DNA from 4 places in the Actinomadura sp. NPDC048032 genome. Region 1 is predicted to be linked to each of the others. Evidence: riboswitches for the same ligand, from Rfam matches in the RefSeq annotation. Region 1 holds a riboswitch; each other region holds the start of a gene.
What was found. Region 1 has a riboswitch for cyclic di-AMP ahead of AB0C69_RS15025 (NlpC/P60 family protein). Riboswitches for the same ligand answer to the same signal wherever they lie in the genome.
Positions count from the first base shown of each region.

Region 2: another riboswitch for cyclic di-AMP. It lies ahead of AB0C69_RS39685 (hypothetical protein); the one in region 1 lies ahead of AB0C69_RS15025 (NlpC/P60 family protein).
Region 3: another riboswitch for cyclic di-AMP. It lies ahead of AB0C69_RS22650 (NlpC/P60 family protein); the one in region 1 lies ahead of AB0C69_RS15025 (NlpC/P60 family protein).
Region 4: another riboswitch for cyclic di-AMP. It lies ahead of AB0C69_RS33890 (NlpC/P60 family protein); the one in region 1 lies ahead of AB0C69_RS15025 (NlpC/P60 family protein).

Region 1 covers NZ_JBEZJP010000090.1:2,434-12,643, reverse strand. Annotated here, with positions in the region: gene AB0C69_RS15060 (L-aspartate oxidase) at 1-877, shown strand, start outside; gene nadC (carboxylating nicotinate-nucleotide diphosphorylase) at 874-1,731, shown strand; gene AB0C69_RS15050 (type III pantothenate kinase) at 1,746-2,528, shown strand; gene lysX (bifunctional lysylphosphatidylglycerol synthetase/lysine--tRNA ligase LysX) at 2,617-4,071, shown strand; gene AB0C69_RS15040 (cytochrome P450) at 4,058-5,284, opposite strand; gene AB0C69_RS15035 (LacI family DNA-binding transcriptional regulator) at 5,340-6,434, opposite strand; gene AB0C69_RS15030 (LuxR C-terminal-related transcriptional regulator) at 6,851-7,081, shown strand; gene AB0C69_RS15025 (NlpC/P60 family protein) at 7,385-8,380, opposite strand; cyclic di-AMP (ydaO/yuaA leader) riboswitch at 8,384-8,591, opposite strand; gene AB0C69_RS15020 (amino-acid N-acetyltransferase) at 8,856-9,383, shown strand; gene AB0C69_RS15015 (RDD family protein) at 9,389-10,204, shown strand.
Region 2 covers NZ_JBEZJP010000599.1:108-3,707, reverse strand. Annotated here, with positions in the region: partial or broken gene AB0C69_RS39695 (prenyltransferase/squalene oxidase repeat-containing protein) at 1-564, shown strand, start outside; gene hpnH (adenosyl-hopene transferase HpnH) at 626-1,630, shown strand; gene AB0C69_RS39685 (hypothetical protein) at 1,698-2,432, opposite strand; cyclic di-AMP (ydaO/yuaA leader) riboswitch at 2,442-2,579, opposite strand; gene AB0C69_RS39680 (MFS transporter) at 2,923-3,600, shown strand, end outside.
Region 3 covers NZ_JBEZJP010000178.1:1,039-11,248, forward strand. Annotated here, with positions in the region: partial or broken gene AB0C69_RS22635 (MMPL family transporter) at 1-1,091, shown strand, start outside; gene AB0C69_RS22640 (BlaI/MecI/CopY family transcriptional regulator) at 1,096-1,473, shown strand; gene AB0C69_RS22645 (M56 family metallopeptidase) at 1,478-2,413, shown strand; cyclic di-AMP (ydaO/yuaA leader) riboswitch at 2,519-2,663, shown strand; gene AB0C69_RS22650 (NlpC/P60 family protein) at 2,667-3,725, shown strand; gene AB0C69_RS22655 (DUF6153 family protein) at 3,787-4,278, shown strand; gene AB0C69_RS22660 (DUF305 domain-containing protein) at 4,354-4,971, shown strand; gene AB0C69_RS22665 (response regulator transcription factor) at 5,036-5,674, opposite strand; gene AB0C69_RS22670 (sensor histidine kinase) at 5,671-6,876, opposite strand; gene AB0C69_RS22675 (FtsX-like permease family protein) at 7,046-8,101, shown strand; gene AB0C69_RS22680 (ABC transporter ATP-binding protein) at 8,098-8,793, shown strand; gene AB0C69_RS22685 (NAD(P)/FAD-dependent oxidoreductase) at 8,781-10,196, opposite strand.
Region 4 covers NZ_JBEZJP010000387.1:773-7,894, reverse strand. Annotated here, with positions in the region: gene typA (translational GTPase TypA) at 1-1,827, opposite strand, end outside; cyclic di-AMP (ydaO/yuaA leader) riboswitch at 2,019-2,150, shown strand; gene AB0C69_RS33890 (NlpC/P60 family protein) at 2,158-3,174, shown strand; gene AB0C69_RS33885 ((deoxy)nucleoside triphosphate pyrophosphohydrolase) at 3,171-3,557, opposite strand; gene AB0C69_RS33880 (Mut7-C RNAse domain-containing protein) at 3,586-4,356, opposite strand; gene AB0C69_RS33875 (amidohydrolase family protein) at 4,398-5,684, opposite strand; gene AB0C69_RS33870 (MarR family transcriptional regulator) at 5,746-6,249, shown strand; gene AB0C69_RS33865 (bifunctional lytic transglycosylase/C40 family peptidase) at 6,263-7,122, opposite strand, start outside.

The DNA.
Region 1 (10,210 bases):
GCCCGCCGCCCACCACGCCAGCGGCGGCGTGCGCACGGACCTGCACGGCCGCACGTCCGTCCCCGGCCTGTACGCCTGCGGCGAGGTCGCCTGCACGGGCGTCCACGGTGCGAACCGCCTCGCCTCCAACTCCCTCCTGGAAGGCCTGGTCTTCGCCGCCAGAATCGCCGAAGCCCTCTCGGACGACCTCCCCGCCTCCCACCCGCGCGGCCCCCTGGCTCCTGCCGCACCAGCCCCTGACCTCCTTTCGAACCACACACCCACCACCCCGCCACCCCTGGAGCAGGCCGCGCCAGCCCCCGAGCAGGCCGAGCCAACCCCTGTGCAGGCTGTCTCGGCCCCAGCGCAAGCTGTTCCGGTGCCCGCGCAGGCTGCTCCCGCTTGGGGTCAGGCCGCGCCGGCCCCCGAGCAGGCCGTCTCGGCGAGGCATGAGGGCGCCGTCTCGGCGACCGGGCAGGCCGGTCCGGTGCCTGGGCAGGGCCTGGCGGGAGCCGTGCAGGACGTGTACGGAGCCACGGGTGGGGAGTCGGGCGGGTTGCTGGAGCCGGCGTTGCGGGGGGAGATTCAGCGGATCATGACCTCCTACGCGGGGGTCCTGCGGCGGGCCGACGGGCTGGAGGCCGCGGCGCGCGAACTGGAGGGGCTCGGGCGCGGGAGCGCGGAGCCCGGGGTGGAGGCCTGGGAGGCCACCAACCTGTACACCGTCGCGTGCGCGATCGTGGCGGCCGCGCGGCGGCGGGAGGAGACGCGCGGGAGCCACTGGCGGGAGGACTTCCCCGAGCGCGCGGACGGGACGTGGCGCGGCCACCTCGTCACCCGGCTGGCGGGGAACGTCCTGACGACCACCTACGAATCTCTGGAAGGAAAGCGCTCATGACACCGGAACTCTCGCAGAGGCTGACCGCCGCAGGGCTGGATCCACAGGCTGTGGAAAACCTCGTCCGGACGGCGCTGGCCGAGGACGGCGAGGTCGACGTCACCAGCACCCCGATCTTCGCGCCGCAGGACACCGCGAGCGGGGAGCTGAGGGCTCGCGAGGAGGGCGTCGTCGCGGGCGTCCCGGTGGCGTGCGTCGTCTTCGAGCTTCTGGACGTCGCCTACGAGGCGGAGGTCGAGGACGGCGACCGCGTCGTGCCCGGGCAGGTCCTCATCGCGGTCAGCGGCGCGACCCGGGCGATCCTCAGGGCGGAGAGGACGGCTCTGAACCTCCTCACGCACCTGTCCGGAATCGCGACCGCCACCCGCCGGTGGATGGACGCCATGGAGGGCACCAAGGCGAAGGTCCGCGACACCCGCAAGACCCTTCCCGGCCTGCGGGCCCTGCAGAAGTACGCGGTGCACTGCGGAGGCGGCGTCAACCACCGGATGGGCCTGCACGACGCCGCGCTCATCAAGGACAACCACATCGCGGCGGCCGGCGGCGTCACCAAGGCGTACGAGGCGATCCGCGCCGTGTACCCGTCCCTCCACGTCCAGGTGGAGTGCGACACCCTCGCGCAGGTCGAAGAGGCCCTGGGGGTGGGAGCCACGAGCATCCTGCTCGATAACATGACCGACGCCGAGATGACCGACGCGGTCCGGCTCGTGGCAGGGCGGGCGGAGCTCGAGGCCAGTGGTGGCCTTACCCTGGAGCGGGCCCGAGACGTCGCCGTGACCGGGGTGGACTACCTTGCCGTCGGCGCGCTGACGCACTCGGCGCGCGTGTTCGACATCGGCCTTGACTTCACCTGAACAGCGGGGACCTGATGCTGCTGACCATCGACGTCGGTAACACCCAGACCGTTCTCGGTCTCTTCGAAGGCGACGAGGTGATCGAGCACTGGAGGATCAACACCGATCCGCGGCGCACGGCCGACGAGATCGCGGTGGTCCTGCAGGGACTCGTCCAGCAGAGCCCGCTGCTGGCCGACACCGACATCAGCGGCATCGCGCTGTGCTCCACGGTGCCCTCCGTCCTGCACGAGATGCGGGAGATGTGCCGCCGCTACTACGGCGACGTGTCCGCGGTCATCGTGGAGCCGGGCGTCAAGACCGGCGTCCCCGTCCGGATGGACAACCCGAAGGAGGTCGGCGCCGACCGCATCGTGAACGCGCTCGCCGCCGTCCACACCCACGGCGGGCCGGCGATCGTGGTCGACTTCGGAACCGCCACCACCTTCGACGCGGTGTCCGCCAAGGGCGAGTACGTGGGCGGCGCGATCGCCCCCGGCATCGAGATCTCGATCGACGCGCTGTCCTCCCGCGGCGCGCAGCTCCACAAGATCGAGCTGGTCCGGCCGCGCAACGTGATCGCCAAGAACACCGTCGAGGCGCTGCAGTCCGGGATCATCTTCGGCTTCGCCGGCCAGGTGGACGGCATTGTCGAGCGCATGTCGGAGGAGCTCGCCGAGGACCCGGAAGAGGTCACGGTCATCGCCACCGGCGGCCTCGCCCCGCTCGTCCTGGAGGAGTCCCGCAGCATCGACGAGTTCGAGCCGTGGCTCACCCTCATCGGCCTCCGGCTGATCTACGAGCGGAACACTCCCTGACGTCCGCGCGAACTCGTTCGCCCGCACCGGACGGGCTGGATAGCCTTGCGATGTGAGTGACGAGACCTTCGACGAGCTCCCGGAGCAGATGCGCGTGCGCCGGGAGAAGCTCGACCGGCTCCGCGAGAGCGGGATCGACCCCTACCCGGTGACCTTCCCGCGGACGGCGACGACCGCCGAGATCCGCGCGAAACACACCGGCCTGGAGCCGGGCACCGAGACGGGCGAGAAGGCGGGCGTCACCGGTCGCGTCATGCTGATCCGCAACACCGGGAAGCTGTGCTTCGCCACCATCCGGGACGCCGGCGGCGACCTCCAGGTCATGCTGTCGCTGGCCAAGGTCGGGCAGGAGCAGCTCGACTTCTGGAAGCGCGAGGTCGACCTCGGCGACCACGTCGGCGTCGAGGGCGAGATCATCACCTCCCGCCGCGGCGAGCTGTCCATCATGGCGGACCGGTTCGCGATCACCTCCAAGTGCCTGCGGCCGCTGCCGGAGAAGCACGCCGGCCTGACCGACCCGGAGGCGCGGGTCCGGCAGCGCTACGTCGACCTGATCGTCAACGACGAGGCGCGGCGGATGGCGCGGCTGCGCAGCGCGACCGTCCGCGCGGTCCGCGACTTCTGGCACGAGGAGGGCTACCTCGAGGTCGAGACGCCCATGCTCCAGCCGATCCACGGCGGGGCCGCGGCGCGCCCGTTCAAGACGCACATCAACGCCTACGACATGGACCTCTACCTGCGCATCGCGATCGAGCTGTACCTCAAGCGGCTCGTCGTCGGCGGGATCGAGAAGGTCTTCGAGATCAACCGCAACTTCCGCAACGAGGGCGCGGACTCCACGCACAACCCCGAGTTCACGATGATCGAGGCCTACGGGACCTACCTCGACTACAACGACATGGCCGACCTGACCCAGCGGATGTACCAGAAGGCGGTCGTCGCCGCCCTCGACACCACCGTGGTCGTCCATGACGGCGTCGAGATCGACCTCGGTCTCGCGGAGTGGCCGCGGATCACCCTGTACGGAGCGGTGTCGGAGGCGCTCGGCGAGGAGATCACGCCGCACACGCCGATCGAGTCGGTGCGCAAGCTCGCGGACGCCCGCGAGATCTCCTGGGATCCGAAGTGGGGGCAGGGCAAGCTCGTCCAGGAGCTCTTCGAGGAGCTGGTCGAGCACACCCTCGTCCAGCCCACGTTCGTCATGGACTACCCGGTCGAGACGTCCCCGCTGACCCGCCAGCACCGCGAGGAGCCGCTGCTCACCGAGAAGTGGGACCTCATCGGGTTCGGCACGGAGCTCGGCACCGCCTACTCCGAGCTGGTCGACCCGATCGAGCAGCGCCGCCGCCTCACCGAGCAGTCGCTGCTCGCCGCGGGCGGCGACCCCGAGGCCATGCAGCTGGACGAGGACTTCCTGCGCGCCCTGGAGTACGCGATGCCCCCCACGGGCGGGATGGGCGCCGGCATCGACCGCATGATCATGGCGTTCACCGGCAAGGGGATCCGCGACACGATCCTGTTCCCGCTGGTCAAGCCCGAATGACGACCGGAAGGTCGCGCAGCCCCCGCAGCACGAGGTTGTCGCGGTAGACGAGGTCGCCGGCGGCGAGGGCCACGTCGCGCTCGAAGAGCTTGCCGAGCGCGACGCGGCCCTCCAGCCGGGCCAGCGGTGCCCCGAGGCAGAAGTGCGCGCCGTGGCCGAACGACAGGTGCTTCGGCGTGTCGCGTCCGTCGGCGTAGCGGAGGAGGTCCAGCCGGTCGGGGTCGTCGAAGACCGCCGGGTCCCGGTTGGCGGCTCCCGTCAGCAGGAGGACGAGCTTCCCGCGCTCGACGAGGGTGCCGTCCAGGTCGACGTCCTCCAGCGCGGACCGCAGGGTCAGCTGCACCGGCGGGTCGAAGCGCAGCAGCTCCTCCACCGCCGCCCGCGCGTTGTCCGGCCGCTCCCGAAACACCCGCAACTGCGCGGGATCGCGGAGCAGCGCCAGCGCGCCGTTCCCGATGAGGTTCACGGTCGTCTCGTGGCCCGCGACGAGCAGCAGGATGCAGGTCGCCAGCAGCTCCTGCTCCGACAGGACGTCTCCGCCGTCGGAAACCCCCACGAGAGCGCTCAGGAGGTCGTCGCGCGGCTCGGCCCGGCGCTTGGCGGCCAGCACCCGGAAGTACTCCGCGAACTCGTCGCGCGCGGCGTCCCGCTGGGCGATCTCGGCCTCCGGCAGCAGGAAGTCCGGGTCCAGGCCGCGCGCGAGGCTGTCCGACCAGCCCTTGAACAGGTCGCGGTCCTCGGCGGGAACGCCGAGCATCTCGCTGATCACGATGACGGGCAGCGGGTAGGCCAGCGTCGCGATCAGGTCGACCTCGCCGGAGAGCGGCCGCAGCAGCGTGTCGACGAGCTCCTCGACCCGGGGCCGCAGCCGCTCCACGAGCCGGGGCGTGAACGCCTTGCTGACGAGCCGGCGCAGCCGCGTGTGGTCGGGCGGATCCATGGTCAGGAACGACCGGTGCCGCGCCGGCATATCGCGCCACATGCGGCCGCCCGACGGACGGTGCCCGAACCGCGGATCGCGCAGGATCCGCTCGCACAGTTCGTGGGACGCGGTGACGCGCAGACCGACGTCCGTCCGGTGCAGGGGCTGACCGGCGGCTCGGAGCGTCCGGTAATGGGCGTAGGGATCGGCGCGGAACGCCGGGTCGCCCGGATCGAAGCCGAGTATCGCGGTCGCCCCGGCCTGCCCCGCCTGACCCGTCCTGTCCTCCATGCCTCCAGCGGACCCGAATCCTGGACGTGATGTCAACAGCGCCGGCCGCGGGGCGCTAAGCGCTTTCTCGGATCACGAGGTCGGGCCGCTGGACGACCTGGCGGTGCTGGTGGGACTTGCCTTCGCCGATCTCGGCCATCGCCAGCTCGGCGGCCTCCCAGCCGAGCTCGCGGCGCGGCTGGCGGACGGTGGTGAGCGGCACGGCGGCGCTCGCCGCGAGCTCGATGTCGTCGTAACCGATCACGGCGATGTCCTCGGGGACGCGGACGCCGAGCCGGGTCAGCTCGTTGATCAGGCCGATCGCGAGCAGGTCGTTGGCGCAGAAGACGCCGTCGGGCACGGGGGACATGGCCATGATCTGGTGCGCCGCGGCCTGCCCCTCCGTGGGGCTCAGGGCGTCCTTGACCAGGACCGGGGGCTTGCCGAGGCCCGCCTCGACGATCGTGCGGGCGGCCCCGTCGCGGCGCTCCACGCAGGGCTGCGGCTCGGGGATCCCGGTCACGAACGCGATGCGATCGCGTCCGATGCCGAGCAGGTACGCGGCGGCGGCCTCGCCGCCCGCCACGTGGTCGACCCGGGCGGAGCACACGTCGGAGGCGTCCCGGTCGATCAGCACCACGCTCATGCCCGCGGCGCGCAGCCGGGAGATGTCGCGGGGGCCGATCCCGACCGGGATGACCAGGGCCCCGGCGGCCCGCTGGTCGGCGAGCAGTTCCAGCAGGCGGCGCTCCTTGCGGGGGGAGTGGTCGCTGGACAGCCACAGGGCGTCGTGGCCCGCCGCGTTGAGCGCCGCCTCGGCGCCCCGGGCGACGTCGGTCGCGTAGGGGTTGGTGAGGTCCTCGACGAGGACGCCGAACGCCCGGCGCGGCTGGTCGCCGAACTCGCCCGCGGTCCGCTCGGGGCCCGTGCGGAGCCGGCGCGCGGACTCGTTGCGGACGAATCCGAGCTCCTCGATCGCGGCGCGGACGCGGTCACGGGTAGCTTCGGCCACGAGATCTGGCCGGTTTAGGACATTCGAAACGGTCCCAACTGAGACTCCAGCACGCCTCGCGACCTCACGAATACTGGTCTGTGGCAACTCGCTCCTCGTCCCGCTCCATGGGCGTTTTCCCAGGTAGTGGAGTTTGGCATGGCGGGGCGCCGAATGCACGGTCACACATGGTGAGCGATCGAGCACACAACGCTCTTGACCGGCGCTTGACGGGCCGGATCCGGCCGCCTAGCGTTCCGAGCCGAAGCGTAGCTTGAAACGATTCACGATCTTCGTTCACCGCGAGGACCGGTGGGTTCGGCGAGAGGGGACGGGCGGATGGCTGGCGATCACATCCCGTCTTTCTCGGCAGGCCAACGAGTGAATCGTCACCCGGAGTTCCCCCGTACACCCCCGCAATCGGCCATGCGGCCACCTCCGGCCAAGCGCGCGAGACAGAAAAGGAACCCGATGATCTAAGTCCGGAAGGGTCCGGACCCGGCAACCCAACGCGCGTACAGATCGAGGCCCAACCCGTGCCTGTGCAGCGGACGGCTGCATCCCCGCGGTCATCACCACGGACGAGGGAGGACGGAGTGGAAACAGCCACACTCGCACGTCGTGGCACCGACGATTTCGGGCTGAGCGAGGAAGAGATCCGGCTGCTCGCCCAGATCGCCAGCGGTGTCACCGCCGATGTGGCGGCACGCAAGCTGGAACTGAGCGCTCGGACCTTGCGGCGCCGGCTGCGGACGATCTGCGACCGGCTGGAGGTCAACACCCCTATCGAGGCCGTGGTGTGGGCGGCCCGGAGGCAGCTCATCTAGCGAGGCACCCCCGACGCTCGCCAGGGGACGGCGAGCGTCACCCGGAGAAACGGCGGTTGATCCGAATTCCGTCCACCCCCGCAGCGGCGGCGCCCGCGCCCTGGCAGGTAGGTCCCTGCAGGAGGCGTCGCCGCGGACGGCGTTCGGGCCTGACAGGCCACCTGACCCGCCCCGATCTCCGGCAGGCTTCATCCCTCACGACCAGACTGACCGGCCTACGCCGCGGCGATGCGTCACTCGACACCGCGGTCGGCCGGCACGCCATGCGTTGACCGGACTGGCCGGTCGTGCGACAGCGGAGTTCTAGGCGACGCGGACGCCGCCGGCGAAGGGGCGCCCGTCCATGGAGGCGATCTTCACGACGTCGCCGGTGTGCGGGGCGTGCAGCATCTTGCCGCCGCCGACGTAGATCCCCATGTGGTGCAGGTCGGCGTAGAAGAAGACGAGGTCGCCCGGCTGGAGCTCGCTGCGCGACACGTGCGTTCCGGCGTTCCACTGGCTGCCGGTGTAGTGCGGCAGGTTGATGCCGACCTGCTTGTAGGCCCACATCGTGAGGCCGGAGCAGTCGAAGGTGGTCGGACCGGCGGCGCCCCACACGTACGGGCGGCCGATCTTGCTCATCGCGTAGCGGAGCGCCTGCGCCGCCTTGCCGGTGCCGATGACGGGGAGCTTGGCGAGCTGGGTCGGGTCCTTGTCGACGAGCTTGCCGCGGATCTTCTCGTAGGCGTCGGTGATCTTCGTGCGCTGCGAGTCGAGCTGCGTCTTCAGTTCCTTCACCTGCTTGGCGCGGGCCTCGGCCGACTTGCGGGCCCGCTGGGCGGACTGCATGGCCTGCATCAGCCCGAGCACCTGGGTGCTGTCCTGCTTGGCGAAGTAGTGGAGGGTCGCGGCCTGGTCGAGGACGGACTGGGGGTCCTGGGAGGCGACGAACGACACCGTGGGGTCGGAACCGCCCTGCATGTAGCTCGTCGCCGCGAGGGATCCGACCTTCTGGCGGAGCGTCTCCAGCGTCTTCTCCTGCCGCTTGGCGTTCTCCGTGGCGACCTTGGCGGCGCGCTGCGACTGGGCGAGCCTGACCTTGAGCCCGTTGTACTGCTCGGTGAGCTGCTCCAGCTGGTCGGCGAGCTTGAGCGCCTTCGTCCTCAGCTCCTTGGCGGAGGGCTCGGGGTCGGCGTGCGCGACGGCGATCGTCTGCGGGGCGATCGCGTGCGGAGCGGCCGAAACGACGGCGAGCGCGCCGACCACGATGGTCGCGCGCCCCCGGAAGCGTGAAAGGGAAGCATGCCGCGATCGCTTCACGAATACTCCTCTCCTCAGCCGCCTACCGGGTCAGCTGACGGGTCGGGGCCGGAGCAGCCCGTCCGCGCCCGTGAGCGAACCGATCGCCCGCGGTCGCGGATTCACCCCTCGCATTCGGTCGCTCAGGGAGATCTCCCGAAACGCTCCGAAAGTGGGTCCCCGGCTCCTCGGGCAGCTGGTTGCGACCCGGGGGACTCGGCGGATCGGCCCCCGTCCTGCGGTGGGCCGACGTCAGCGCAGGACACTAACGGACCCCGCATTGGATGCCAACCAGAACATGCGAATTCGCAGGTCACGCGGCGCGGTGAACGAGGAGAACGCCGGGCGGACGCGTCCCGCGCGCGGTGTTGTGGCCCCCCTCTCGGACGACCCCGGGCAGTACCTGGCCCCTTTTATCTAGTCAGTAGCGCGCGCCGCCCGGCGCGGAAGGGTGGGAGGGCGTGCCCTGGTGCGCTGCGGCGTTCGATAATCTCGCCTGTTTGTGGAAGTCGTGATCCGGCGTGCCCGTACCGCCGACGTCCAGGAGATTCGCAGGCTCGTCGACCTGTACGCCGGGTCGGGGCGTCGCCTGCTGAAGAAGACGACGGTCAAGCTGTACGAGGACGTCCAGGAGTTCTGGGTCGCCGAGGACGTGCAGCACGGGACGCCCGGGCCGATCATCGGCTGCGGCGCGCTCCATGTCATGTGGGAGGACCTCGCGGAGGTCCGCTCGGTCGCCGTGGACAAGGGATGCGGCGGACGGGGAATCGGGCACCGCATCGTGACCCGCCTCCTGGAGAACGCGCGAGAACTCGGCGTCCGCCGGGTGTTCTGCCTTACCTTCGAGGTGGAGTTCTTCGCTCGCCACGGCTTCCAGCAGATCCTGGGGACTCCGGTGTCGCCAGAGGTGTACGAGGAACTTCTCCGCTCCTACGACGAAGGCGTGGCAGAGTTCTTGGACCTCGACCGGGTCAAGCCGAATACGTTGGGCAACACCCGGATGTTGCTTCGCCTGGAGGACTGACCCGAATGAGCGATTCCCCCCACCGCGGGCGGCCTTACCAGCCCCAGCAGGGGCAGGGTTCCTACGGCCCGCCCCCTCCGTACCAAGGTTCTCAGTGGCAGCAACCACAGCAGCCGTCCTCGCAGCAGCAGTGGGAACAGCAGCCCCAGCAGCAGTGGCAGACACAGCAGCAGCAGTGGAACCAGCAGCCCGCCTACGAGGACTACGGCTCCTACGACGGCGGCGGTTCCTACGACGGCGGCGGTGACGTGGCGCTGGCGCCCATTCACCGTAGGGCGGGCGCACGAATCATCGACAACGCGCTCGTCGCGGTCTTCGGGTTCGCACTCGTCCTGCCGGTGACGATCGGCGCGTTCGGTCTGGGCAAGCCGGGCAGCAAGACGGAGGACGAGGGTGGTGTGTGGAACTGGCCCATCATCTTCACCCTCTTCTGTGTCCTGTCTGTGCTGCCGTTCATCTATGAGGCCGTGCAGTTGTCCATGTGGGGACGGACGCTGGGGAAGCGTGTTCTGGGCCTGGGGGTCGTTCAGGCGAGGCCCGCGGGCACCCCGATCACCACGACGCAGGCTGTCTGGCGTGCCGGGATCACCCACGTCGGCTACCAGCTCGGCGTGTTCTTCTTCCTCGTCCTGGCGGTGATGGTGTGGGACTACGCCGCGTACGGGATGGTGCTGGTCTGGGCGGGCGCGCTGATGGCCTACCTGTGGGCGATCTGGGATCAGCCTCTGCACCAGTCGCTGCATGATCGCTTCGCCGGCACGCTCGTCATCGACGAGCGGGTCGGATATGACGAGTCCGAGTACTCCGAGTACGCGGGCTAAGGCCAC
Region 2 (3,600 bases), on a different contig from region 1:
GAGGGCGACCCGTCCGCCGACGTCACCGCCCACGTCGTGGAGGCGCTGTCCAAGGAGGGCCTCGCGGAGTCGGCCGTGGTCAGGCGCGCCGTCGTGTGGCTGCTCCGGGCGCAGGAGGCGGACGGCTCGTGGTTCGGGCGCTGGGGGGCGAACCACGTCTACGGCACGGGAAGCGTGGTGCCCGCGCTCGTCGCGGCCGGGGTGCGTCCCGGCAAGCCCGCGATCCGGCGCGCCGTGGTCTGGCTGGAGGACCACCAGAACCGCGACGGCGGCTGGGGCGAGGACCTGCGCTCCTACGACGACCCCGCGTGGATCGGGCGGGGCGAGTCCACCCCGTCGCAGACGGCCTGGGCACTGCTGGCGCTGCTCGCCGCGGGCGAGCGCACCCCTGCCGTGGAGGCCGGCGTGAGGTGGCTCGTCGACCACCAGCGCCCGGACGGCAACTGGGACGAGGAGCAGTTCACCGGCACCGGCTTCCCCGGCGACTTCTACATCAACTACCACCTGTACCGCCTGGTCTTCCCCCTGAGCGCCCTCGGCCGCTACCTGGAGGGCGCGGCATGAGGCGGGGGCGCGGACCGGGCGGGACCGCCGAGTTCACCCTGCACGAGGAGGTCCCGACACCATGAGCATGCCGCTCCGCCAGAGCCTTCGCATCGGGGGCTACATCCTCCGCAACAAGCTGCGCGGCCGGGAGAAGTTCCCGCTCATCGTCGAGCTGGAGCCCCTGTTCGCCTGCAACCTCGCCTGCGCCGGCTGCGGGAAGATCCAGCACCCGCACGACGTGCTGAGGAAGCGCATGCCGGTCGAGCAGGCCCTCGCCGCCATCGAGGAGTGCGGCGCGCCGATGGTCTCCATCGCGGGCGGCGAGCCGCTGATGCACCCGCAGATCGACGAGCTGGTGAACGAGCTCGTCCGCCGCAGGAAGTACGTCTTCCTGTGCACGAACGCGCTGCTCATCCCCAAGAAGATCGACAAGTTCGCGCCCTCGCCGTACTTCGCGTGGGCGGTGCACATCGACGGGCTGCGGGAACGCCACGACGCGTCCGTCTGCAAGGAGGGCGTCTTCGACGACGCCGTCGCGGCCGTCAGGGAGTGCAAGCGGCGGGGGTTCCGCGTCACCACCAACACGACGATCTTCAACACGGACACGCCGCAGACCGTCATCGACGTCATGAACTACCTCAACGACGACCTCCGGGTCGACGAGATGATGATCTCGCCGGGCTACGCCTACGACAAGGCGCCCGACCAGGACCACTTCCTCGGCGTCCAGGAGACGCGGGAGCTGTTCCGCAAGGCGTTCGGGGACGGCAACCGCAAGCGGTGGCGCTTCAACCACTCGCCCCTGTTCCTGGACTTCCTGGAAGGCAAGGTCGACTTCCCCTGCACGGCCTGGGCGATCCCGTCCTACTCCCTCTTCGGCTGGCAGCGTCCCTGCTACCTGATGTCGGACGGCTACGCGCAGACCTACCAGGAACTCCTGGACGAGACCGACTGGGACTCCTACGGAAGGGGACGCGACTCCCGCTGCGCCAACTGCATGGCCCACTGCGGCTACGAACCCACGGCCGTCTTCTCGACCCTCGGCTCCCTGAAGGAGTCCTTGCGGGCCGTCCGCTCGGTCTGACCCCTCTCTCCAAGCCCGTTCCGCCCGGCACCGGCGTCCCGCCGATGCCGGGCGTCTTCAGGGACGCCTACGTGAGGGACGTCGGCCGGTACGCCTTGTACTCGTCGCCCGAGGAGAGCCCGTAGTCGAGCTCGCGGTGGTCGGTTCCGTACCGGCCGCGCTGCTCGTAGGCCCAGTACGACGAGTGCTCCTTGTCGGCCCACTTCTCGAAGATGACGACGTGCCGGGTGGTGTTGCTGCCGAGGGCGTCCATGACGAGGTCGCCCTTCTTCAGCTCGGACATCGCGATTCGCTCGGTGTACCGCGACGAGGTGAGGCCGACGGTGTTCGTCCCGGGCTTGGGCAGCCCCAGCGCCATGGACACGTATCCCGAGCAGTCGGTGCGGTATCCGTTGTGCGTGCTGGTCTGGCTGTAGGGGACCCGCCGGCCGGTGTGCGGATGCCAGGTCCTGGCCCGCTCGATGACCTTGGACCGCGCGTCCGACTTCGGCGCGGCGGCCTGCTTCCGCGGCTCGGCCTTCGCCGACGACTCGGTCTTCGCCGAGGGCTCGGCCTTCGGCGGGGCCTTGAACTCCTTCTGGACCTGGGCCTGCGCTCTGACCTGCTCCTGCGGCGCCGCCTGCCGCGGCGCGGTCCGCTGCTGCGGCACGGTCTGGACGGCGGCGACGGTTTCGGTGGACGCGTGCTGCAGGGTCGTCGGCATGGCCGCCGTCGCGCCGAAGACGGCGAGGCCCGTCAGCGTGACGGTGACCCAGGGGCCGGGCCGCAGAACGCGCGGCCGGTCGAGGTGCTTGCCTTTCACGGGGGGCTCCTTGCTTCCATGTGCCGCCTACCGGGTTAGCTGACGGGTTCGGACGTGGAAGTCGCCCTACGGCCTGACAGGCCGATTCACCCCAGTTCGGGTTGGGTCCCCGGCTCCGCGCCACGGCGGACTCGGCGGGTGCCGCTGAGAGACAGCGGCGCTGACGATGTGGGGCCCGATCGATGAGGGATCTCGGGCCTTGTCGCGCGGGGACGGCACCCCGCCCCACCGCGCTCGGAAACCCCGCGGTGGGACAAAACGCCTGGAAGGCGTCTTAAAGGGGCAAAGCTACTGAAATCACCAAGAGACGGCAAGGTCGCGGGCGATGATTCCGCAGCTCAGTGCCGTGCCGACCCGGCGCCCCGGCCGTCGCCTGCCGCCGGTGCGGGCGTGCCGGGGAGGCGATCCGGGCCCGATCCGCCTCTAGACGGAGGAGAAACCTCCAGTTAATATCCGGAGGAGAACCCTTCACTTAGAGGAGGTGGGTTCCATGACCGCCATCCCGGCGCGCACCGCGTCCGGTCCGTCCGCGGCCGTCCCGAACCGGCGCTGGGCGGCGCTGGTCGTCATCGCCGTCGCGCAGCTGATGATCGCGCTCGACGCCACCATCGTGAACATCGCGCTGCCGACGGCCCAGCACGCGCTCGGCTTCGGCGACGCCGACCGGCAGTGGGTGATCACCGCGTACACCCTGTCCTTCGCCGGGCTGCTCCTGCTCGGCGGCCGGATCGCCGACCTGGTCGGGCGGCGCCGCAGCTTCCTGGCCGGGCTGGCCGGGTTCGCCGTCGCCTCGATGATCGCCGGGGCCGCGCCCGGCTTCGGGGTCCTCGTGGTCGGGCGCGCCCTGCAGGGGGCGTTCGCCGCGCTGCTCGCGCCCACCGCCCTGTCGCTGCTGGCGGTGACGTTCACCGAGCCCAGGGAGCGCGCGAAGGCGTTCGGCGTCTACGGCGCCGTGGCGAGCAGCGGAGCGGCGGTCGGGCTGCTGCTCGGCGGCGCGCTGACCCAGTACGCCGACTGGCGCTGGTGCCTCTACGTCAACGTCGCGATCGCCGCGGCCGCGTCGGTGGCGGGACGGATCGTCCTTCCCGCGCCGCCGGCGTTCCCCGGGGCGCGCCTCGACTGGATCTCCGCCGTCCTCGTCACCGGCGGCCTGGCGGCCGTCGTGTAC
Region 3 (10,210 bases), on a different contig from region 1:
AGCGCAGGCCGCTGGTCGCGGCGGTCCTCGCCGGGACGGGCCTGCTCGTGCTCGCCGCCCCCGTGCTGTCGATGCGGCTGAGCCTGCCCGACGCCAGCGTCCAGCCGCACGACCGGAGCAGCCACACCTCGTACACGATCCTCTCCGAGGGCTTCGGGCCCGGCTACGGCGCGCCCTTGATCTTCGCCGCGCGGATCGGGTCCCCGGACGCCGATCTGCGCCCCGTCGTCGACGCGGTCGGCCGGACCGAGGGCATCGCCTCCGTCACGCCGGCCCGGATCAGCGAGGACGGGCGCGCGGCCACGTTCATGGCCTTCCCGAAGAGCGGCGCCCAGGACGAGGCCACCGCCGACCTGGTGCACCGGCTGCGCGACGACGTCCTGCCCGCGGCGCCCGGCGGCGCCGGCGTCCAGGTCGGCGGCCCGAACGCCGGCGCGATCGACATCGCCGAGGAGGTCGGCTCCCGCCTGCCCCTGATGATCGCGGTCGTCGTCGCGCTGTCGCTCGTGCTGCTGGTCGCGCTGGTCCGCTCGGTCACGATCGCGCTGCAGGCCGCGGTGATGAACCTGCTGTCGATCGGCGCGGCCTACGGCGTGCTGGTCGCGGTCGTCCAGTGGGGCTGGCTCGGGAAGGCCCTCGGCTTCCCCACCACCATGCCGATCACGACCTGGGTGCCGATGATGATGTTCCCGCTGCTGTTCGGCCTGTCCATGGACTACGAGGTCTTCCTGATCTCGCGGATCCGGGAGGAGTACGAGCGCACCGGCGACACCCGGACGGCCGTCACCCGGGGGCTGGCGCGCACCGCCAAGGTCATCACCGCCGCGGCCGCCATCATGATCGCCGTCTTCTCGACGTCCCTGCTCGGCCCCGACGTGTCGGTCAAGCAGATCGGCCTCGGCATGGCCGTCGCCGTGCTCGTCGACGCCACCGTCGTCCGGATGGTCCTCGTCCCCGCGGTGATGGAGCTGTGCGGCAGGGCCAACTGGTGGATGCCGGGCCGCCGGGAACCCGCCCACGCTGGAGGAACCCCGCTCCAGGAGGCCGGCCCCCAGGAGACGTCCGGCACAATGGGGGCGGTACGGAGGTGACCGCGTGTCCGCACTCGGAGGATCGCTCGAACGCTCCATCATGGACGTGCTCTGGGCGGCGCCCCGCCCGCTGCGGGTCCGTGAGCTGCTGGCCGAGCTGAACGAGGACGCGGACAGGGCACTGGCCTACAACACCGTGCAGACCGTGGCCGAACGCCTGGCGCAGAAGGGCCTCCTCCGGCGTACGCAGGAGGGCACGGCCTTCCGCTACAGCCCCACGCGGCCGCGGGAGGAGTACGCGGTCGAGCTGATGCTGGACGCCCTGAGCGAGGCCTCCGACCACGGCGCCATCCTGGCGAGGTTCGCCGAGAGCGTCCCGCCGGAGGACGCCCGGCACCTCCTGGACGCCCTGCGGCGGCGGACCGCCGGCGAGGACGCGTGATCCCGTGATCCCGCTCGTGGCCGGGCTCGTCGTCTCGGTGGTCCTGCTGGGATGCGCCGCGGGGCCCGTTCTGGACCTCCTCAGGCGCTCCGCCGTCGGCCCGGGGACGGCCATCGCCTGCTGGACGGCCGCCCTCGCGGGGACGTTCATCGCCGCGGCGGGGATCGCGGCGGCGGGGCTGCTCGCGCCGCCGGGTCCGGGGCACGGACTGCTGTCCCGGCTGCGCGACTGCCTGCCCCATCACGGCCGTCTCGCCACCGCCGCCGCGGCCGTCGCGACCGCCGTCCTCGCCGCGGCCTGCGCCGCCGTGCTCGCCCGCGGCCTGCCGAGGCTCGGCCGGGCCGTGCGCCACCGCCGGCGGCACCGGGAGATGCTGCGGCTGGTCGCCCGGGAGGACCGCCGCCATCCGGACGTCCTCGTCCTCGACCACCCCGTGCCCGTGGCGTACTCGCTGCCGTCCCGGCACCGCGCGATCGTGGTCAGCACCGGGGCCCAGCGAGCGCTCAGCGCCGAGGAGCTCGGGGCCGTCCTGGCGCACGAGCGCGCGCATCTGCGCCAGCGCCACCATGTCTTCCTGCTGGCCCTGGACCTGGTCCACGCCATGCTGCCGTGGCTGCCGACCGTCCGGCGCGCGAAGGCGCGGCTGCCGCTGCTGCTGGAGATGGCCGCGGACGACGCCGCGGTCCGCGTCCACGGCAGGAAGCCGCTGGTCGACGCGTTGTGCCGGCTCTCGGCGGCGCCCGCCGGCGCGGGGGCGCTCGGCGCGGCGGGCACGCCGGCCGCCGGTGCGCTGATGGAGCGGGTGCTGCGGCTGGAGGGCGCCCCGGCGAGGCCGCGGCGCGCCGTCCGGCTCGCGGCGGGCCTGTTCGCGGTGGCGGCGGTCGCCGCGCCGCTCCTGGCCGGGGCCGCGGCGGTCGTGGAGCTCGCCGCTGCCTGCTGAGGCGGAATGTGGCATTTGGGGAAATCTGCCGCTTCGGTGGCGAACCGACCGTAAACCTCCTACGCTCCGTAGGAGGTCACGGTCCGACGTCCCCGCCGGGGACGGCCGGCGACCGCGCCGAATCCCGCGGACGGCTCCGTCCGGGGAACCGGGGACCCGATCTTCAGGGGTGAGTCCGTCCCGCGGGACGGTAGGGCGACTCCGGCCCGAACCCGTCAGCTGACCCGGTAGGCGGTACAGGAGAGGACACCGCATGCAGCGACGAGCTGCCGGCCCCCGAACGACAGCCCGCCGCAGGATCCGCACCCGCCGGCTCGGCGACGTCACGGCATGGACGGCCGCCCTCGCGCTGTCCGCCGGGCTTCTCGCGCCCGCGCCCGCCCACGCCGAGCCGAAGCCGACGCGCAAGCAACTGACCGCGCAGCAGGAGAAGCTCGCCGACGAGGCCGAGAAGCTCAGCGAGCAGTACAACGGCCTGCGCGAACGCCTCAAGCAGGCCGAGCACGCCGCGAAGCTCGCCAAGAGCAGCGCCCTGCGCCAGCAGAAGGCGCTGGACGAAGCGCGCGAACGCATGGCGAAGATCGCCGCGGACAGCTACAAGAACGGCCCGGCGGACCCGGCCATCACGTTCGCCTCGTCGTCCGACCCGCAGGCCGTCCTGGACCAGTCGGCCACCCTCAACTACTTCGCCAAGCAGAACGACGTCCGCATCACCCAGATGCTCCAGGTGATGCAGGGCGCCGACCGGTCCCGCAAGGCCGCCGAGCAGCGCGCCGCCCAGGTGCGCGCGCTCACCGGCGAGGCGAGGAAGAAGCGCCGGGAACTCCAGATCAAGCTCAAGAAGGTCGAGAAGCAACTCGGCACCTTCAGGACCGCGGGCACGGGTCCCGCCTCCATCCCCAACCTCAACTCCGGCGGGGCCTCGGCCAAGGCCATGACGGCCGTCCGGGCCGCCCTCGCCCAGCAGGGCGTGCCCTACTCCTGGGGCGGCGGCAACGCGTCCGGCCCGAGCTACGGCACCGCGCAGGGCGCCAACATCAAGGGCTTCGACTGCTCCGGCCTGACCCTGTACGCCTACGCGCAGGTCGGCATCACGCTCGGCCACTACACCGGCAGCCAGTACAACGCCGGGACCCACGTGAGCATGAGCCAGCTCAAGCCCGGCGACCTGGTGTTCTTCCACAGCGACCTGCACCACATGGGCATGTACATCGGCAACGGCAACATGGTTCACGCGCCGCAGACCGGCGACGTCGTCAAGATCGCCCCCATCGCCGGCCGCCCGTTCGCGGGCGGGGTCCGTGTCGCCTGACCCCTCGAAGCGGTGACCCGCCGGTGACCGCCGATCACTCTTCGCTACCCTGGTCCGCGAGATGAGCACGCACGTCGGCGCCCTCCCCGCACGGGACGGCGCGCACGCGGGACGGCCGGTGGGACGGCCGAGGCGCTCCGTGCGCCCGGACGTCCTCCGGCTGGCGTCCGGCCTGCTCGTGCTCCTCGGGCTGCTGGCGATGCACGGCTTCCAGTCCACGGCGAGCCCGGCGGAGATGGGCGGCGTTCCGCTGACGTCCATGGCCTCCGGGCACGCCGCCCCCGCCGCCGAAGCGATGGCGGGGCACCCTCCGCCCCGGGGCGACCGGCCCGGCGGCCATCACTCCGACCGCCACCCCGACCACCCCGGCGGCCAGGTCTGCCTGGCCATGCTGACCCTGCTCGCGCTCGCCATCGTCGCGGCCCTCCTGGCGCTGCGTCTGCGGAGGTCGCCGCCGATGGCCGTGTCGCGGCCGCCGCGGGTGCGGATCCTCCTGGTCGGACGGCCGCCGCCGAGACCGTCCCTGCACAGGTTGAGCGTGCTGAGGCTGTGACAGGTCCAGCGGCGCCCGGAAACGGGCGCCGCCGCCGACCACCGATCACAGCACTCGACACGGAAGGCCCACACCATGAAGCGAGCGTTCGCGCTCATCACCGTCCCGGCCCTGGCGATCGCCCTGGCGGCGTGCGGCGACGGCGACGACGGCGGCTCGACGGGCCACTCGATGCCCGCCCACTCGGCACCTGCCGGCGGCGCGCAGGCCGGACCGCACAACGGCCAGGACGTCATGTTCGCGCAGATGATGATCCCGCATCACCGGCAGGCGATCGAGATGGCCGACCTCGCCGCCACCCGAGCCTCGTCGGCGGAGGTGAAGACCCTGGCCGCCGACATCAAGAAGGCGCAGGGACCGGAGATCCAGCAGCTCGGCGCGTGGCTGAAGACCTGGGGCGCCCCCGTCCCCTCGCCCGGCACGACCGGCATGGGCGGCATGCACCACGGCGGCATGGGCGGCATGGACGGCATGATGAGCGAGAAGGACATGAAGGAACTGGAGGCGGCCAAGGGCGCGGCGTTCGACAGGGCGTTCCTCACGATGATGATCCAGCATCACGAGGGCGCCGTGGCGATGGCCAAGGCCGAGCAGTCCTCCGGACAGTTCCCCCCGGCCAAGCAGATGGCGGCGACCATCATCTCCTCGCAGACCGCCGAGATCGCCAAGATGAGGTCCCTGCTGAAGCAGTGAGGACCGCCGGTCACGGAGGTGGGCGGCGCCATGGCCCCGCCCGCCTCCAGGTCGGTCCACGGGGTCAGGGTGGGCGGATCAGGCCGCGACGGGAGGCGGCGGCGACCGCGGCCGTGCGGGAGTCGACGCCGAGCTTGGCGTAGAGGTGCACCAGATGCGTCTTGATCGTGGTCTCGCTGAGGAACAGCCGCTTGCTGATCTGCCGGTTCGAGAGGCCCTCGGCGACCAGGCGCAGCACCTCCAGCTCGCGCGCGGTCGGCGTCGCGGTGGGCGAGCGCATCCGGCCGAGGAGGCGCGAGGCGACGCTCGGCGCGAGCGCGCTGTCCCCGGCGGCGGCCGACCGGATCGCGGTGAACAGCCGGTCGGGGGGCGCGTCCTTGAGCAGGTAGCCGGTGGCGCCGGCCTCGATGGCGGCGAGGATGTCGGAGTCGGTGTCGAACGTGGTCAGCACGAGGACGCGCGGCGCGCCCGCCCCCGCGGCGGTGATCTCGCGGGTGGCCTCGCTGCCGTGCATCCCGGCGCCGAGCTGCAGGTCCATCAGCACGACGTCGGGGCGGAGCCGGCGCGCCTCCTCGACGCCCTCCCGCCCCGTCGCCGCCTCCCCGACCAGCGCGAAGCCGGGCTGGTCGGCGAGCATGGCGCGGATCCCGGAGCGCACCACGGGATGGTCGTCCACCAGCAGGATGCGGATCGGCCCGCTCACCGCCGCTCCCCGCCGCCGGGCAGCGGCAGGGTCGCCACCACCGCCGTCCCCTCCCGCGGAGCCGACTCGACGGTGAGCGCGCCGCCCAGCGCCCGGGCGCGGTCGCGCATCGCCCGCAGCCCGTAGCCGGTGCCCGCCCCGCTCTCCGGCGGGCGCCCGCCGGCCGCCGCGGGATCGAAGCCGCGGCCGTCGTCGAAGACGTCCAGCACCACCATGTCGTCAAGATAGGTCAGGGTGACCCCGACGTTCTCCGCGCCGGAGTGGCCGGCGGCGTTGCCGAGAGCGCCCTGGGCGATGCGCAGCAGCGCGACCTCGTGGTCGACCGGGAGATCGGCGGGGGACCCGGAGACCTGGAAACGTATCCGGGCGGCCGACCGGGCGTCCGCCGACTCGGTGATCCGGCGCAGCGCGTCCGGCAGGGAGGACCGCTGCAGGGCGGGCGGGGCCAGCTCGCGCACGAAGTTGCGGGCCTCCTCCAGGTTCTCCGCGGCGGCCTGCTCGGCCTCCGCCAGCCGCCCCACCGCGGCGTCGCGGTCGCTGTCGAGGTCGCGGCGGGCGGCGCGCAGCAGCAGGATGATGCTGGACATCCCCTGGGCGAGCGTGTCGTGGATCTCCCGGGCCAGGCGCTCGCGCTCGGTGAGCCGCGCCGCGTCGGCCTCCGCGCGCAGCAGCCTCTCGCGGGTCCTGACCAGGTCCTCGATGAGCAGGCGGCGCTGCTCGCTCTCCCGGTAGAGCGCCCGGTAGGCCAGGGCCATGAGGGTGGCGACGGAGGCGCCGACGCTCGGGCCCAGCACCTCCGCCAGCGTGACCCCGCCGCCGTGCCAGGCCACGGCCCCGATCGCCGCGGCGGTCAGCAGCGCCACACCGGGCAGCGCGGCGGGCAGCGGCAGCAGGTGCAGGTAGAGGAAGAACAGCGGGAAGGCCAGCCAGACGAAGTCGGGGGAGGACAGGGCCAGCCCCGCCCAGGCCGCGGTGAGAAGCGCGAGCCACAGCCGTGCCGGGAGCGGGCGAGGGCGCCGTTCGTGCCGGGCCCAGACCACCCCGGCGGCGTAGAGGACCCCGAGGGCGAGGCCGCCCGCGGCGATTCCCGCCCGCGCGTCGTGCAGCGTGCGGACCAGGGCGATCGCGAGCAGCACCAGGAAGGTGCCGTGCACGGCCCAGCCGAGCAACCGCATCGCGGGCGAGAACAGATCGTTCGGCATTTCTCACTCACAGTAGGCGACGGGATGCCCGGGCCGCATCGATCGAATGGTTGATGTCCCGGTGTCCGGAAGAAGGCGCTCCGCCCGTCCCGCCGCACGATGCGCCGGGACGGGCCCGCGGCGCACGCTGGGAGGCGTCGGTTCGGATGATGACGGAACGGGGGCCCACGTGTTCGTGGCGCTGCGAGACCTGCGGTTCGCCAAGGGGCGGTTCGCGCTCATGGGGTCGGTCGTGCTGCTCATCACGCTGCTGGTGACCCTGCTGTCCGGCCTGACGGCCGGCCTGGCGCGCGACAGCGCCTCGGCCATCGAGGACCTCCCCGCCGACCATGTCGTGTTCGGCGGGGAGACCTCCTTCGCGGGGAGCCGGATCAGCGACGCGACGGCGCGGGCCTGGCAGGACGTCGCGGGGGTGCGGGCCGAGCCGCTCGGCGTCTCGATGGGCCGGATGACCTTCGGCCCGTCCGGGGCGCGCGGAGCACCGGCCGCGCTCTTCGGCGTCGCTCCCGGCGACCGGGCGCACCCGCCCGCGTCCGGGCAGATCGTGCTGTCGGCGGAACTGGCCGACAGCACCGGACTGGCGGCCGGCGACAGGGTCGACGTCCTCGGGCACCGGCTCACCGTGGCCGGGACGGGCGCCGCGTCGTCCTACAGCCACACGCCGGTCGCCTGGCTCGGGATCGAGGACTGGCGCGCCCTGGAGCCGTCGGGCGGCGGCCCTGCCGCGACCGTCCTGCTGCTGCGCGAGACGGGGCGTCCCGACCTGGACGCGGCCGACCGGCGGCTCGGCACCACCACGATCGCCCAGGGGGACGCGAAGTCCGCGATCCCGTCGTTCTCCTCCGAGAACGGGTCGCTGCAGCTCATGCGGGGGTTCCTGTTCGCGATCTCGGCCCTGGTCATCGGCGCGTTCTTCACGGTCTGGACGATCCAGCGCCGCGGCGACGTGGCCGTGCTGAAGGCGCTCGGCGCGAGCACCGGCTACCTGCTGCGCGACGCGCTCGCCCAGGCCGTGCTGGTCCTGCTGGCCGGGGCCGGGCTCGGCGGCGCCGTCGGCGGGCTGGCGGGCCTCGCGATCGGGGACGGCGTCCCGTTCGTGGTCTCGGCCGCCACCACCGTCCTGCCCGTCGCGGTGCTGGTCGTGCTCGGCGCGGCCGGCGCGGCGCTGGCCATCCGCAAGATCACCTCCGTCGATCCGCTGACCGCGCTGGGAGCCGCACGATGAGCCTGGCCCTCGCCGACGTCGTCCTGACCTATCCCGACGGCGACCGCACCCTGACCGCGCTCGACCGGGTGAGCCTGGCGGTCGGGCCCGGCGAGTTCGCCGCGGTCGTCGGCCCCTCCGGATCCGGCAAGTCGAGCCTGCTGGCCGTGGCCGCGACGCTCGTGTCCCCCGACTCCGGGACGGTGGCCGTGGCGGGCCGGGAGACCGCCGGGCTGCGCCCCGCCGAACGGACCCGGCTGCGCCGCGACCACATCGGCATCGTCTTCCAGCAGCCCAACCTGCCGGCCTCGCTGACGGCCCTCGACCAGCTGACGGTGATGGCGCACATGGCCGGCAGATCGCCGCGGCGGGCCGCCGGCCGGGCCCGCGACCTGCTGGCCGCCGTCGACCTCGCGGGCCTGGAGCACAAGCGGCCGCACCAGATGTCGGGCGGCGAGCGCCAGCGGGTCAACATCGCCCGCGCCCTGATGAACGGCCCGGAGGTGCTGCTCGTGGACGAGCCCACCAGCGCCCTGGACCACGTCCGCGGCGAGCAGGTCGTCGAGCTGCTCGACCGCCTCACCCGCGACCGGGGGCTGGCCACGGTCATGGTCACCCACGATCTGGCCAGGCTCGCCGCCGCCGACCGCGTGTACTCCATGACCGACGGCCGCCTGTCCGAGAGCGCCCCCGCCGCCGGTCAGCCGCGGTAGGTCTCCAGGAGGCGGAGCCAGACCTCGCTGATGGTGGGGTACGAGGGGACGGCGTGCCAGAGGCGGGAGAGGGGGACCTCGGCGGTGACCGCGATGGTGGCGGAGTGGAGCAGTTCGGCCACCCCCGCCCCGACGAAGGTGACGCCGAGGAGCGTCTCGCTGTCCAGGTCGATCAGCGCGCGGGCGCGGCCCTGGTAGCCGTCGGCGTACAGCGAGGCCCCGGAGACGTTGCCGAGCTCGTAGTCGACCGCCCGCACCCGGCGCCCCTCCCGGGTCGCCTCCTCCAGGGTGGGGCCGACGGCCGCGACCTCGGGGTCGGTGAAGACGACCTGCGGGACCGCCCGCTCGTCGGCGGTCGCGACGCTGCGCCCCCAGGCGGCGGTGTCGAGGGGGCGCCCGGCGGCGCGGTCGGCGATGACCGTGCCGAAGATCCTGCCCTGGTACTTGCCCTGGTGGGTCAGCAGCGCGCGGCCGTTGACGTCCCCGGCGGCGTACAGCCACTCGCCGGGCACGCCGACCGCCAGCCCGGTGGAGTCGACCTGGATCGGCCGGCCCGGGGTGAGCCCGACCGTGTCCAGCCCGAGGTCGTCGGTGGCGGGCGTGCGGCCGGTGGCGAACAGGACCTCGTCGGCGGTGACGGTGTCGCCGCCGTCCAGGGTGAGCGTGACCGGTCCGTCGCGGCGGACACCGGTGACCGACGTTCCGAAGCGCAGGTCGACGCCCGCCGCGCGCAGGCCCTCGGCCACGGCCTCGCCGGTGAACGGCTCCATGCGCGGCAGCAGGCGCGACCCGCGCACGAGCTGCACCACCTCACTGCCGAGCGCCCGCCAGGCGGTGGCCATCTCGCAGGCCACCACGCCGCCGCCGATCACGGCCAGCCGCGGCGGCACCCGCTCGGAGGACGTCGCCTCGCGGCTGGTCCAGGGGCGCGCCTCGGCCAGGCCCGGCAGGCCGGGCAGGGCCGCGCGGGTGCCGGTGCACACCGCGACGGCGTGGCGGGCGGTCAGGACCCGCCGCCCGCCGCCCGGGGTCTGCACCGCGACGCGCCTGGGCCCGTCCAGCCGCCCGCGGCCGCGCACCAGGACGAGCCCGGCCCCCTCCAGCCACTCGACCTGGCCGTCGTCCTTCCAGTGCGAGGTGAACTCGTCCCGGCGCCTGAGGACCGCTTCGGCGTCCAGCGGCCCGGTCACCGCCTGGCGGGCGCCGGCCAGCCGCCGCGCGTCCGCCAGCGCGGCGGCCGGGCGCAGCAGCGCCTTGCTGGGCATGCAGGCCCAGTACGAGCACTCCCCGCCCACCAGTTCACTCTCCACGACCGCCACGCTGAGCCCGCCGGCGTGCGCCCGCTCGGCCAGGTTCTCACCCGTCGGCCCGGCCCCCACCACCACGACATCGAACTCGTCCATGCCCCCAGCCCTTC
Region 4 (7,122 bases), on a different contig from region 1:
CGTGCGCTCGCGCTCCTTGGCGTCCAGGACGACCTTGCGGATGCGGACGGCGGTCGGGGTGACCTCGACGCACTCGTCCTCGCGGCAGAACTCCAGGGCCTCCTCCAGCGACAGGGCGCGGGGCGGGGTGAGCCGCTCCAGCTCGTCGCCGGTGGACGACCGCATGTTCGTGAGCTTCTTCTCCTTGGTGATGTTGACGTCCATGTCGTCGGCGCGGGAGTTCTCCCCGACGATCATGCCCTCGTACACCTCGGTGGTCGGGCCGACGAAGAACGTCCCGCGCTCCTGGAGGTTCGTGATCGCGTAGGCGGTGGCGGCGCCGGACCGGTCGGCCACGAGCGAGCCGGACGGACGGGTGCGCAGCTCGCCGAACCAGGGCTCGTAGTCCTCGAAGACGTGGTGCGCCATGCCGGTGCCGCGCGTCTCGGTCATGAACTCGGTGCGGAACCCGATCAGGCCGCGGGCCGGGACGAGGAACTCCATCCGGATCCAGCCCGTCCCGTGGTTGGTCATGTGCTCCATGCGGCCCTTGCGGACCGCCATCAGCTGCGTGACGGCGCCGAGGTGCTCCTCGGGGATGTCGACGGTGAGCCGCTCGACCGGCTCGTGCTTCTTGCCGTCGATCTCCCGCGTGACGACCTGCGGCTTGCCGACGGTCAGCTCGTAGCCCTCGCGGCGCATGTTCTCGACCAGGATCGCCAGGGCCAGCTCGCCGCGGCCCTGCACCTCCCAGGCGTCGGGGCGCTCGGTCGGCAGCACCCGGATCGACACGTTGCCGACGAGTTCGCGGTCGAGGCGGTCCTTGACCATCCGGGCGGTGACCTTGGTGCCCTTCTCGCGGCCCGCCATCGGCCCGGTGTTGGTGCCGATCGTCATGGAGATCGCCGGCTCGTCCACCGTGATCAGCGGCAGCGGGCGCGGGTCGTCGGGGTCCGCGAGGGTCTCACCGATCATGATGTCGGGAATGCCGGCGATGGCGATGATGTCGCCCGGCCCGGCCTCGTCCGCGGGCTTGCGGGTGAGCGCCTCCGTCATCATCAACTCGGTGATCTTCACCCGCTCGACGCTGCCGTCGCGCCGGCACCAGGCGACCTGCTGGCCCTTCTTGATCGTGCCGGCGTGCACGCGGCACAGCGCGATCCGGCCGAGGTAGCTGGAGGCGTCCAGGTTCGTCACGTGCGCCTGGAGCGGGCCGTCGGGGTCGTAGGACGGCGCGGGGATCGTCTCGGTGATGACCTTGAACAGCGGCTCCAGGTCCTCGCTGCCGGGCATGGCGCCGTCGGCGGGCTTGTCGAGCGAGGCCCGCCCGGCGCGGCCGGACGCGTACACGATCGGGAAGTCGATCTGGTCCTCGTCGGCGTCGAGGTCCATGAACAGCTCGTAGGTCTCGTCCACGACCTCGTCGATGCGCGCGTCGGGACGGTCGGTCTTGTTCACGACCAGGATCACCGGCAGCCGCGCGGCGAGCGCCTTGCGCAGCACGAAGCGCGTCTGCGGGAGCGGGCCCTCGCTGGCGTCGACCAGCAGGACGACGCCGTCCACCATGGACAGGCCGCGCTCGACCTCGCCGCCGAAGTCGGCGTGCCCCGGGGTGTCGATGATGTTGATCGTCAGGCCGTTGTGCAGGACCGCGGTGTTCTTCGCGAGGATGGTGATCCCCTTCTCGCGCTCCAGGTCGTTGGAGTCGAGCACGCGGTCGTCGACGTCCTGGTTCTCGCGGAAGGCCCCGGACTGCCAGAGCATGGCGTCGACCAGCGTCGTCTTGCCATGGTCGACGTGGGCGACGATCGCGACGTTACGGAGGTCGTCGCGCGTGGAGATGGGCATGCGGGTTCGCCTTGCGTGAGAGTTCGGGAGTCGCCGCAGACGTGCGGCCGTACCCATTCTACTTGGCCGTGCGTACCACCCACTCCGAGTCGTTCGCCCCATCGGTCACACGGACCTCGATTGGCCAACTTTGCGCATCCTTTGTAATCTGCCCGAGATCCGGTCGTCCGGAGTCCCGCCCCCAGGGGACTGCGGCCGGAACGCCGAATCTCCCGCGGGAGAACCGGGGACCCACCACCCTCGGGGTGAATCGACGCTCGTCGTAGGGCGACTCCTGGCCCGAACCCGTCAGCTAACCCGGTAGGCGTACGAGGAGAGGAGAACACCGGCTTGGCTCCGGATTCCCCCCGGCGGCGTCGCGTTCTGCCCACCGCCACCGCCACCCTGCTCCTGATCGGTCTCGGCGCCACCGCGCCGGACCTCGCCCACGCCGCCCAGCCGTTCCGGCCCGCCTCCGCGCCCACGGCGCCGAGCCCCACGCCGACGACGGAGAAGGGCCTGCGCAAGAGCCTCGACGCGCTGAACGAAGAGGCCGAGATCCTCACGGAGAAGTTCAACAAGGCCCGCGTCGAGTTCACCAAGGCCCGCAAGGCCGAACAGGACGCCACCCGGGAGGCCGAGCGGCTGCGCGCCCTCGCCGAACCCGCCCGCCAGAAGCTCGGCAGCCTGGCCGCCGCGAACTACATGGCCGGCGGCCCCGACGTCCTCTTCGGCTCCGGCGCCTCCCCCGAGGGGCTGTCCGACCGCGCCTACCTGGCGCAGAGCCAGGCCACCGCCGTCCTCGCCCTGAAGAAGCAGATCGACCAGGCCGACGCCGCGGAGCGCACCGCCAAGGCCAAGACCGCCCAGGTCAAGAAGGCCTGGGACGACGCCAAGCAGGCGCGCGAGGCCGCCAAGGCCAAGGTCTCCGAGGTGATGAAGCGCCTCGACAAGCTGACCACCACCCACGCGAGCGACCCGCGCACCGGCCTCAGCGCCACCGTGAAGGGCTCCGGCCTGCCCGCCAAGATGGCCCGCAAGGCGCTCACCAAGCTCGGCTCCCCGTACGTGTGGGCCGCCGCCGGACCGAGCAGCTTCGACTGCTCGGGCCTCGTCGTCTGGGCCTACGCCCAGGTCGGCAAGCCCGGCCTCCCCCACTACACCGGCGACCTGTTCGCCATGGGAACGAAGGTCTCCCGCGGCGCCCTCCGCTCCGGCGACCTGGTGTACTTCGGCAGCAACCTGCACCACATGGGCATCTACCTGGGCGACGGCAAGTACCTCCACGCCCCCCAGACCGGCGACGTGGTCAAGATCTCCAAACTCTCCGACCGCTCCGACTTCGCAGGCGCGAATAGGATTTCCTAGCCGAGGCCTTGGGCGGCCAGGAGGTCTACTGCCGGGCGGTCGCCGGGGAGCCAGTTGACGTCGTGGAGCTCTGAGGGTGCCAGCCAGCGGAGTTGCAGGTGCTCCAGGGCTTGCGGCTCGCCTTCTACCAGCTCGGCCGTCCAGACGCGGAGGACGGCGCGTTCGCTGAGGCGCCAGTCGCCGCCCACGCGGCGGCCCAGGCGTACCTTCACGGCCAGTTCCTCGTGGCACTCGCGCACCAGGGCGTCCTCGTCCGACTCTCCGGGGTCGACCTTGCCGCCGGGAAGCTCCCAGCCGCCCGCCATGTGCGGCGGCTCGGCGCGCTGGGCGGCCAGCAGCCGCCCTTCCGCGAGGATCGCCGCCCCCACCACCACGAGATCGATCGCGACCAGCTCCTCTCCGTGTTCGTGATCAGACCGCGGCGCCGGTCCGTCCGGTTCCGTCCCGCCTGAGGGAGTCGACCAGACGCGTCGCGTCGCGGACGATCTCCTCCAGGTGGTCGCCGTGCGCCCCGCGCCAGTACACCTGCCCGCAGACCGCGCAGCGGCCGTACACGTCGTAGCTGCGGCGCGTGCCCGACTGGAGCTCGCGCTCGATCTCCTGCTTGTCGACCGGGACGAGCTCGCCGTTGCAGGCGGTGCAGCGCGTCCACGGGCGCAGGACGGGCGCGAAGCGGTCGAGCAGGTCGCGGAGCTGGTCGTCGGGGCGCGAGCCGCGGACGTAGGCGCCGAACCACAGCGCGCGGCGGCGCAGGAGGCCGCGGTCCTGCGTGAGCAGGACGCGGCGCTCCTCGTTGGCCTGGACGACGAGCGCCGGGTCGTCCATGTCGTTGTGGTAGGCGGTGTCGAGGCCGAGCAGGCGCATGCGCCGGGCCAGCGTGCCGAGGTGCACGTCCAGGAGGAAGCGGGGGGCGACCTGGCCCGGGTCCAGCGGCACGGGCTGGGGGCGCGGGACCGCGGCCACGCGGACCTCGGCCCCGGCGGCGGGACGGGCGCCGGGCCCGGCGGGCTCGCCGTCGGCGGTCATCGGGCCCGCCTCGGGGAGGGGGACGCCCAGCGACTCCACGAGGTGCCCCAGCGTCGAGGTCCCGTCGTAGGGGACCCGCGCCGGGGACTCCCGCCGGGTCGCGGGCAGGAACATCAGCAGCTCGTCGGCGACGCGGATCGTTATCTCGGACTCCACGCCGATCAGCATGCCACGCGCGGCCGACGATTCTCCCCGGTTCAGGCCGCTGTCACGTGCGCGGCGGAGTCCGCGAGGGACGCCAGGAGGGCGGGGACGTCGTAGCCGACCAGCGCTCCCCCGCGCTTGACCACGCGTCCGCCGACCAGGACGGTGTCGACGTTGCGCGTGTCCGCCGACAGGACCACGGCCGCGACGGGGTCGTGCGCCGCCGCGAGGCCGAAGGTGTCGGTGCGCAGGACGAGCAGGTCGGCCTGCTTGCCGGGGGTCAGCGATCCGGTGACGTCCGCGAGCCCCGCGACCTCGGCGCCCTCGATCGTGGCCGTCCGCAGGGCGTCGGCGACGGTGAAGCCGAGGCCGGCGCCGTCCGGGCGCCCCCGTTCGAGGACGTAGGCGGCGCGCATGATGCTGAACATGTCGCCGGGGCCGGAGGTGACCGTGTCGGCTCCGAGCCCGGTCGGGACGCCGGCGGCGCGGGCGCGCCCGGTGGGCGGGGCGCCGATGTCCAGCGCCGCCTCGATGGCGGGGGCGGCGGACACCGTCCCGCCGCTTCCGGCGATCCGCTTCAGCTCCTCGTCGGTGTAGAAGTTGGCGTGCACGTAGGTGGCCGGGTGGTCCATCAGCCCGTTGGCGTCGAGGAACGCCAGGCCGCGCGCGGCGCTCTCGGCGCCGTGGCCGCCCAGGTGCGCGGTGACCGGCAGCCCGAGGTCGCGGGCCGTCCGCCACTCGGCGAGAGCGCGCTCGTCGCCCCCGATCTCGGGGCCGAGCGCCGCCATCGCCATCGTGACCTGGCCGCCGGACCCGAAGTGCTCGCGGTGGACGCGGCCGGTCTCGGCGGCGAGCGCGTCGAGACCGCCGTCGCCGCCGTAGCAGTACCCGAACACCGCCCTGATGCCGGACGCGCGCAGCGCCGCGATGTTCGCCTCGGTGTGGCCCTCGCTGAGCTGGATGTGCGACCAGTCGACCAGCGTCGTGATCCCGGAGTCGAGGCACTCCAGGGACCCGGCGAGCGTCCCGGCGAACACGTCGCCCGGCCGGTACCGGGGCGCCAGCTCGCCGAGGACGCGCTGCAGGTAGGCGTGGAGCGTGCCGTCCGGCAGGGCCGCGCGGATCCCGGCCTGCCAGGTGTGCCGGTGGGTGTCGACGAAGCCCGGCATGACGATGCGGCCGGTCGCGTCCATGGTCTCGGCGCCGTCCGGCGCGGCCAGGTCCGGGCCGACCGCGGCGATGCGGCCGTCCTCGACGAGCACGTCGGCGGTTCCCAGCACGGTCGGTTCGGGCGCGGTGTCGATGACGAGGCCGTTCGTGAGCAGCAGAGAATTTGCCATGGACGAAAGCTTAAAAGATAGCTTTATGAAAAGCAATCAGTCGAGCGAGTACGCTCGGGGCGTGCGGGACGACATCGATGACCTGGCCGACGCGTGGCGGCGGGACGGCCTGACCGAGCCGTTCGTCGCGATGCTGGAACTGAGCAAGCGCGCCGGGCGCGTCGCCACGCTGGTGCAGCAGGCGCTCCGGGGCCCGCTGGCCGAACTCGGCCTCACCTACGCCGAGTTCGAAGTGCTGACCGTGCTGCGCCGCGAGGGCGAGCCGTACCGGCTGAGGCCGAGCGAGCTCACGCGGTCGGCGTTCCTCACCTCGGGCGGGACGAGCAACGTCCTGCAGCGGCTCCAGAAGGCCGGCTACGTGGAGCGCGAGGCCAACGCGGGCGACGCGCGCAGCCGCTTCGTCCAGCTGACCGCGGACGGGCTGCGCGTCACCGAGCAGGCCCTGGTCGCGTCGGGGGTGGCGCACGAGGAGGTGCTGGCCCGGGTGCCGCCGGAGGACGTGCGGGCCGCCGCCGACGCGCTGCGCGAGATCGTGCTCGTCGTGGGCCGGCGCCGGTTGCGCTGACCCCGCCGGGCCGCTACCGGCGCGCGGCCAGCTCGGCCACCTTCTTCTTGAAATCCGGCCGCGCGAGCGGGCGCGTCACCCCGACCCAGTTCGGCTTCTTGTAGGTCTTCACGCCGATCGCGGGCACGCACGCCGAGCAGCTCGCGACGATCATCTTGCCGCCGCCGATCACCATCCCGACGTGGCCGGGATTGTCGGGCGACGTCCCGGGACCGGAGTTGAAGAACACCAGGTCGCCGGGCTGCTCCTTGCCCTTGGCGATCTTCACGCCGAACGGCCACTGCTCGAACGTCGTGCGCGGGAGGTTCAGCCCGACCTGGCGGTAGGCGGCCTGGATCAGGCTGGAGCAGTCGTAGGCGTCCGGGCCGTTCGCCCCGAACACGTAGGGCTTGCCGCGCTGCGCCATCGCGAACGCGATGATCGTCTTGACGAGGGCGCCGACGTTGGCGGGCAGCTCGTTGTCCTCGCAGTTGATCCCGTTCGCCTGGACGGGCTTGAAGTCGCCGCCGACATAGCGCTTCGCCCAGTCCAGGACGAGGTCCACGTAGTCCCACGAGTGGTTGTACTGGAAGATCGCGGTGCGCATCCGCTCCGGGGCGCCGTTGTGCTTGAGGTAGGCGGCGGCCGTCGGGATGGCGTCCGCCGGGTCGTAGCGGTCCTTCTTGCCGTCCTTGTCGCCGTCCACCGCGAACGCCTTGAACGTCGCGTCCAGGAACTGCATCGGACCGCCCGCGCCCGCGTAGTTCTCCCCGCTGGAGACGCCCGGCATCGTCGACCTGCCGTGGTCGGTCTCGACCTTGCCGACGCCCGCCAGGACGTTCCAGGGGATGCCGTACTTCCTGCCCGCCTCCTGGTACAGCTTCAGGTAGTCGA